One region of the Nocardioides sp. HDW12B genome, then DNA from elsewhere that is predicted to be linked to it. Evidence: predicted binding sites of a transcription regulator. Region 1 holds the regulator's gene; the other holds the start of a gene.
What was found. Region 1 encodes LexA, which represses DNA repair genes until DNA is damaged. Its sites were predicted from a motif close to TCGAACANNTGTTCGA; they were not measured.
Positions count from the first base shown of each region.

Region 2: G7072_RS08520 (HNH endonuclease signature motif containing protein) is a predicted target of LexA. The motif match lies at 1,691-1,706, and genes of this name have one in related genera.

Region 1 covers NZ_CP049867.1:1,506,418-1,509,816, forward strand. The annotation lists gene G7072_RS07140 (MXAN_6640 family putative metalloprotease) at 1-727, opposite strand, end outside; gene lexA (transcriptional repressor LexA) at 896-1,642, opposite strand; gene G7072_RS07150 (LysM peptidoglycan-binding domain-containing protein) at 1,984-2,430, shown strand; gene G7072_RS07155 (lysoplasmalogenase) at 2,403-3,173, opposite strand.
Region 2 covers NZ_CP049867.1:1,813,526-1,816,924, forward strand. The annotation lists gene G7072_RS08520 (HNH endonuclease signature motif containing protein) at 1-1,677, opposite strand, end outside; gene G7072_RS08525 (nitroreductase family deazaflavin-dependent oxidoreductase) at 1,809-2,306, opposite strand; gene G7072_RS08530 (patatin-like phospholipase family protein) at 2,299-3,144, opposite strand; gene G7072_RS08535 (hypothetical protein) at 3,162-3,399, opposite strand, start outside.

The DNA of each region.
Region 1 (3,399 bases):
AGTAGCTGGTGGAGCGGTAGGCGCTGAGCACCCTCTCGGGGGTGCAGTAGCCGTAGAGACGCTGCGGGTCCGCGCCGATGTCGCCGAGGTAGACGTCGAAGCGGTTGCGGTAGGCGCCGGGGCCGGTGCCGTCCGCCGGTGGCGCGCTGTAGGTCCCCTGGGTCACGATCCGGCTCCAGACCGTGTCGAGGACCTGGTGCGTGGTCTCCACCTGGTCGGGGACGCCGTCGGAGTCGCTGTCGGCCGACGGCGGGGCGTCGGCGGTGCGTCGGGCCCAGTGGACGCAGAAGTTCGACGAGGGCACCGGGTTGACGACGCAGTCGCTGGTCACGTCCGCGTCGGCGGCGTAGTCGAGGTAGCCGTCGCCACCGCTCGCCGTCGGGCGGGCGAGGATGCGCTCCGCGACCTCGCGGTCCTCGGGCGCCAGCGCGTCCTGGGCGAGCGCGAGGTCCCGCAGCACGATGCTGGCCTCGCGGCCCTCCGATGAGGCGTCCGGTCGCGCGCCGAGACCTCGCGCCTCCGCCAGGGTGCGCGCCGCCGTACGGCGCTCGTCGGCGGACACCGGGCCGCTCGAGCGGTCGAACGGGCGGCCGGGCGCGGACGACGAGCCACCGGGCGAGGTCTCGCCGGCGCCGGACGCGCTCGGGGCCGCGCTGAGCAGCGCGGCCAGCGTGGCGACGGCGGCAGCCGTCGCGGACACGCGACGCAGGGGGAGGGGCAGGCGCACGACGAAGTCCTCTGGAGGATCGGGGAGGGATGGCGACACGGGGCCTGCCACCGGGCGGGGTGCTCCCATCCTGTGCTGAGCCCCGGCCTGCTGCAACCTGAACGCACCGAACCGCCGGGAGAGGCGATCCTCCCGGCGGTCCGGTGACGAGCGGGTCGCGCGCAGCGCTCACATGCGGCGCAGCACCGTGGTGACCTTGCCCAGGATGGTGGCGTGCGTGCCGTCGATCGGCTCGAACGCCTCGTTGTGCGGGAGCAGCCACACGTGGCCGTCCTTGCGCTGGAAGGTCTTGACCGTCGCCTCGCCGTCGATGAGGGCGGCCACGATCTCGCCGTTCTCGGCGTTCGGCTGCTGGCGCACGACGACGTAGTCGCCGCTGCAGATGGCGGCGTCGATCATCGAGTCGCCGACGACCTCGAGCAGGAAGAGGGTGCCGTCGCCGACCAGCTCGCGGGGCAGCGGGAAGACCTCCTCCACGCGCTCCTCGGCCAGGATCGGGCCACCGGCCGCGATGCGACCGACCACCGGGACGTACGTCGGGGTGGGGCGGGCGTCGTTGATGCCGGTCTCGTCCTGCTCCGAGGGCAGCGACACCGTCAGCGCGCGAGGACGGTTCGGGTCACGCTTGATGAACCCCTTCTCCTCGAGCGTCCGCAGCTGGTGCGCGACCGACGACGAGCTCGTGAGCCCGACCTTCTCGCCGATCTCCCGCATGCTCGGCGGGTAGCCACGGCTGCTGACCGACTCGTGGATCACGGTGAGCACGCGCTGCTGGCGCGGGGTCAGGCCGCTGGCGTCCGGGGGGCCGTCCGGCAGCTCCCGGACCACCGGAGAGGTGCCGGTGGCAGCCTTCCCCGCTCGTCCGCGGCCGCTGCTCGTGCGCTTGCTGGTGGGGGTGTCCCCGCTCGTGGCCATGGTGCTCCCTCTCTGGCGAACTCGTGGTCGGCACGTTAGTCGTCCCCCTCACCGTCTTCAAACATGTGTTCGAACCGCGCGTGTCGCGTCGTCCGCCATCCGGGCTCCCGGGTCCGGGGTCGCCGACGCCCAGAACTGTTCGCACACCTGTTCGACCAAACCCTTGCGCGGGGCTCGCCGCGCCCCTATGGTCGAACACAGGTTCGATCGAACGTCCGTTCGACACCGCGCCGGGACCCGCTCCCGGGGATGTGTCGGGGGGTCTCGTTAGAACCGGGGTCGTGGACGACAGACATCCCGACCGGGCGGCGACCGCCGCCCCTCAGGCGAGGAGGCCCGAGATGAGCACCATGACGATGACCCGCCCCACCCGCTCGACCCGCACCACTCCGGTGGCGCGCGCCGTCCCCGACGCGCGACGTCACCCGGCTGCGCACGGCTCTCCCTCGACGCGCACCGCTCCGACGGCCCCGCGGGCCGCAGGTGCGCGCTCGGCGCCGGGGGTGCGGCTCACCCGTCGCGGCCGCTGGGTCGTGACTCTGCTGATCCTCGGGGCGATCCTCGGCCTCTCGCTGGTCGTGAGCTCGGGCTCCGTGGCCACCGGGGAGCGCGGTGCGCCGGCGACCGAGCAGGTCGTGGTCGAGCAGGGCGACACGCTCTGGGGCATCGCGACCCGCGTCGGCGGCCCCGGCGAGACCCGGTCCGTCATGCTCGAGATCGAGCAGCTCAACCACCTCGACAGCAGCGTGCTGGTCGAGGGTCAGGTGCTCGCGGTCCCGGCTGCCTGACCGGTCGGGTCGGGATGGACGGCGTCGGCCACGCCGGACGCGATCAAGCCCTGGGCAGCCGTGTAGGTGGCCATGACCGCGACGTCGAGGATCCGTCGAGCCGCGGTGGTCCCGCCGGCTCCCGCGGCCCCTGTGGCCCCGGTGGCGCTGTCGGGCAGGAGGAACTCCCGGGTGCCGAGCAGACCGTCCGAGACCAGGAACAAGGCAGTGCCCGCGACGACCTGGCGCCGCGCCGCAGCGTCGGCCGGCGGGCCGATCCGGCTGGCCGTGGCGACCATGCCGCACAGGGCACCCGCGTAGACCAGGACCGGCGTGCGCAGACCGGGGGAGGTGCGCCCGGCGGCCCGGGCGAGGACCGGTCCGGCGACGAGGAAGGCCGCAGCCGCCAGCCGTGGTCCTCGGGTCGCGGCCGGGTCGAGCGGAGCGGGGCTGCGCAGGCTCGTGAAGCCGACGACGTAGGCGCCGTGCGCGGCCAGGAAGCTGCCGAGGCCGGCCAGGAAGGGGCGTTTCCCCCGTCCCAGGAGGGCGACGTCACCGCAGCCGGAGAGCAGCTGCGCTGCAAGCGTGGCCCGACGGACCGGCAGGCTGCTGCCGCGCGTGGACGCGGCGAAGCCGTGGGCGAGGACGGGCATGAGCAGCGGCTTGGTGGCGCGACGGGCGCCTCGCGCACCCAGTCCCGCGAGGGCGGTGTCGACCACGGACAGGGCCAGGTAGGCCCGACGGGTCGGGGGAGGCAGGGGCACGGCACCCATCGTGACGGACCCGGCGGCGACGCGCCCGGGGAACGGCGACGCGCCGATGGCTCGACGAGCACGTCGCGGGAACATCCGGGGGGTGACCAGCGGTTTTACCCCTGGAGGCCGGCGTCGCCGGCCGCCGACGTCAAGGAAGTCGCGGCGAACGGTTGCACGTCGGGGGCCGCGGGCGTACGGTTCCCTACATCTAGTAGTTACAGCGGTGTAGTTCTCC
Region 2 (3,399 bases), 310 kb from region 1:
CGCCGGGGTCTCTCGTCCGAGGGCCGTGCTGCCGGTGTGGTCCACCTGGAACCAGTGGCCTGACGGCGTCTGCCAGAGGTAGACGCCCGGCAGCGGCTGGTGGCACCGGAACCCGCCGAAGGTCTTGGCGCGGTGGTGGTGACGGCCGAGCGGGCCGAGGTTGTCCGGCCGTGTCTGCCCGCGACCGCCGCCCTCGGACCGCGGTCGGAACGGCGTCGTGTGGTCGAGGTCGACGGATCCGACCTCGCCGGTGCCCCAGGGGAACACCTCGAACGGCTCGCGCAGCTCCATCACCTCCGCCATCGGCGGCGGGATGGCGTACTCGTCCACCGGGACCTGTCCGGCCAGGTCGATCACGGGTCTGACGTCGACCCGGTCCTCGCCGATCCAGTCCCTCAGCTGTTGCAGACCCACGGGGCCGAGCCCTCGCACCCGGGCAAGTTCGGCGTGGGGGCGGCCGGAGCCGGGTGTCACCGACAGCGAGTCGAGTGCCTCCTCGGCCAGGTGCACGTAGAGCACGGTCCGTGGACGCAGCCGCCGCAGGGCACGGGCACCCATGCTGATCAGGGCCTGTCCGAGCAGCACCGCACGCTCGACCGCGGTCTCGTAAGGCTCCGCCTCCTCGGGCTCCGGGTCCTCGGGCTGCTGCACGTCCTCGCGATGCACGTCGATGTTCTCTGGGTGTGACACGTCTGGGGTTGAGTCAGCCGGGGTCGCCTCAGCCCGCGCCGAGGTCGGCGCGCCCGGTGTCAGCGCTTCCGAGGTCGGGGTGTGAGCGGGCTGGTGTCCCTGAGCCAGCAGCTGGCAGGCGCGCGCCGGATCGGCCAGGACCGCGAGGGCCTTGGCCCGGCGCACCTGGAGCGGATCCTGGTCGCCGAGACGCTCGAGCACGTCGGCCAGGTGCGCCACCATCGCGTCCACCCGCGCGACGTCGCCGGCCGTCGTCTGGCAGACCAGCGAACGGAGGCCGGCCGCGTTGGGGCGGCGGCCGAGCGCGACGTAGCGACGTGCCTCCTCGGCCCGGCGCCGCGCCTCGTGCGCCGCGGGGTCGGCCGCCACCACCGCAGCCTCGAGCACGTCCAGGGCCCGTCGTGTCGGGAGGCCCACGAGCGCCTGCGCCACCCGGGCGTCCACCAGCGCTGCCTGCTCGGCGGTGAGAGGACGTGTCGCGGTCGCCACGCGACGCGCCTTCCACACGTCGATCTGCCCGGTGACGGTGACCTGCCACGTCCTCGGCAGGCGGTGCCGCAGCTCCAGGGCGTCGCGCATCAGCGTCGCGGCGGCGTAGGTCGTGATCTGCAGCAGCACGCCGAGCTCGACCGCGGCGAACTCGCGGATGGCGGGGATGCCGTCGGCACCGAGCTGCACCGATCGCTCCGATCGCTCAGATCCCTCCGGACGCGCGGCCACGCGGTCGCTGTCACCGCGGCGGCGACCCAGGCGGCGCAGCGCTGCTTCGTCCGCCTGCCGCGTCCACGACGTGTCGTCGGCGCAGGGCTCCGCGAACGCCCCGGGATCCCGACGGAGCTGCCTCTCCCCGGGCGGGTGCAGGTCGGCCCAGTGGACCGCCAGCAGGAGCCGCTCCGCCTCCGCACGTCGGACAGCAGGCACCGAGGACACGAGCGCGTCCGCACACTCCGCGACCGTCAGGTCGTCGAGAGCGGGTAGCGTGAACATGGCTTTATTTTAAGCGAACGCATGTTCGACTACAAGCATCGCCACGTGTCTGGGGAGAACCAAAGAACTCGGGCCGAGGTCCCGCCGGGCGACCGCTCCCGGGTCACCGCGCCCGGGTCACCGCGCCCGGGTCATCGCGCCCGCGGCTCGAGCACCACGACCGGGATCTCACGGTCCGTCCAGGAGCGGTAGTCGGCGAAGTCGGCGTACAGCTCGTCGAGCAGCGGCCAGAGCCGCTCGCGCTCCGCCGGCTCGGCGACGCGTGCGGTGACGAGCCGGAGCTCGGGACCGATCTGCACCTGGGTGTCCGGAGACGCGACGAGGTTGCGGTACCACTGCGGGTGAGCGGCCATCCCGCCCTGCGAGGCGACGACGACCACGTCGGACCCGTCCTCGAGGTACAGCAGCGGGGTCGTGAAGAGCCTCCCGGATCGACGGCCGAGGTGGTCCAGCAGCAGGACGGGCACCGGCTTGCGGAACCCGGCACCGACGCGCCAGGTGCCGCCCACCCGACCGTTGGTGCGGCGGTAGAGCCACACCTGCGAGCGTGAGACCCGCTTCAGCAGCTTCTTGACGGTGGGGGAGTCCAGACCCGGCGGACGCCGGGTGGCGCCGCTCGCCTCAGGCACCGGTCTCCCCGTCCCACGCGCGGCGCACCTTGTCGACGACCGTGGCCGCCTGCCGCAGGCCGGCGCGCGCCGCATCGGCGCGTTTGCTCGGGTTGAGCACGTTCTTGCCGATTGCGGCGAGCGCGTCCTCGTCGGGCGCGACGACGGCGCGCGTGCGAGGTGCGACGCGGTCGAGCTGGGCGTGGATGGAGGTGTGCTTGCTGAACGCCTGGGGGAGCGGCGCGAGGACGACGACGCGGTCGCAGCCGACGGCCAGGTCGGCGTTCGCGGTGGAGCGCATCCCGCCGTCGACGTAGTGGAGCCCGTCGATGGTGACGGCCGGCCACACGAGAGGTACGGCGCAGCTGGCCGCGACCGCCTCGACGAGGTCGACCCCGCTGTCGCGGGTGAACGTCACGAGCCGTCCCGACTCGGCCTCGACCGCCGTCACCCGCAGGTCGCGCTCGGGCCACTCGTTCACCCCGATGCGGCTGCGGATCACCTCGATGCGCTGGGCCCCGCCGGGTGGATGAGCCTTGAGCGCGAGCGAGCCGATGCGGGAGCGCTTCGCGACCGGGTGGCCGGGCAGCACGATCGGCACGGCCAGCCGGAGCATCATCGACCGCGTCATCCGCGCCCCGATCTCGCGGTCGGCCGGCCGCAGCTGCTCGGCGTACAGCTCCTCGACGGTGAGGCCCGTCGTGATCTGCGCGCCCACCACCGACCCGGCCGACGTGCCGACGACCCGGTCGGCCGTCGTCAGGTCGACCCCGGCGTCGGCCAGGCCCTTGAGGAGCCCGAGCTCCCACGCGATCCCCGTGATGCCGCCTCCACCGAGGACCAGCGCTCGTCCGCTCATGCGGGAAACCTACGCGGTCACTCCGACGCGTCCGCTCGGTAGGTCAGCCCGAGATCGGCGAGGGCCTCGCCCAGCCGCGTCAGCGCCATCGGCCCCACCCCGTGGAGCGCCGCGAGGTCCGCGCGCGTCCACGACGCCACTTGCTCGACGGTGCTCACCCCCACGCCGTGCAACGCGCGCGTCGCGGGCGCCCCGATGTTCCGCGGCAGGGGAGTGCCGGCCGCGCGCGGCGCCCGCTCCCGAGCCGGACCGCCG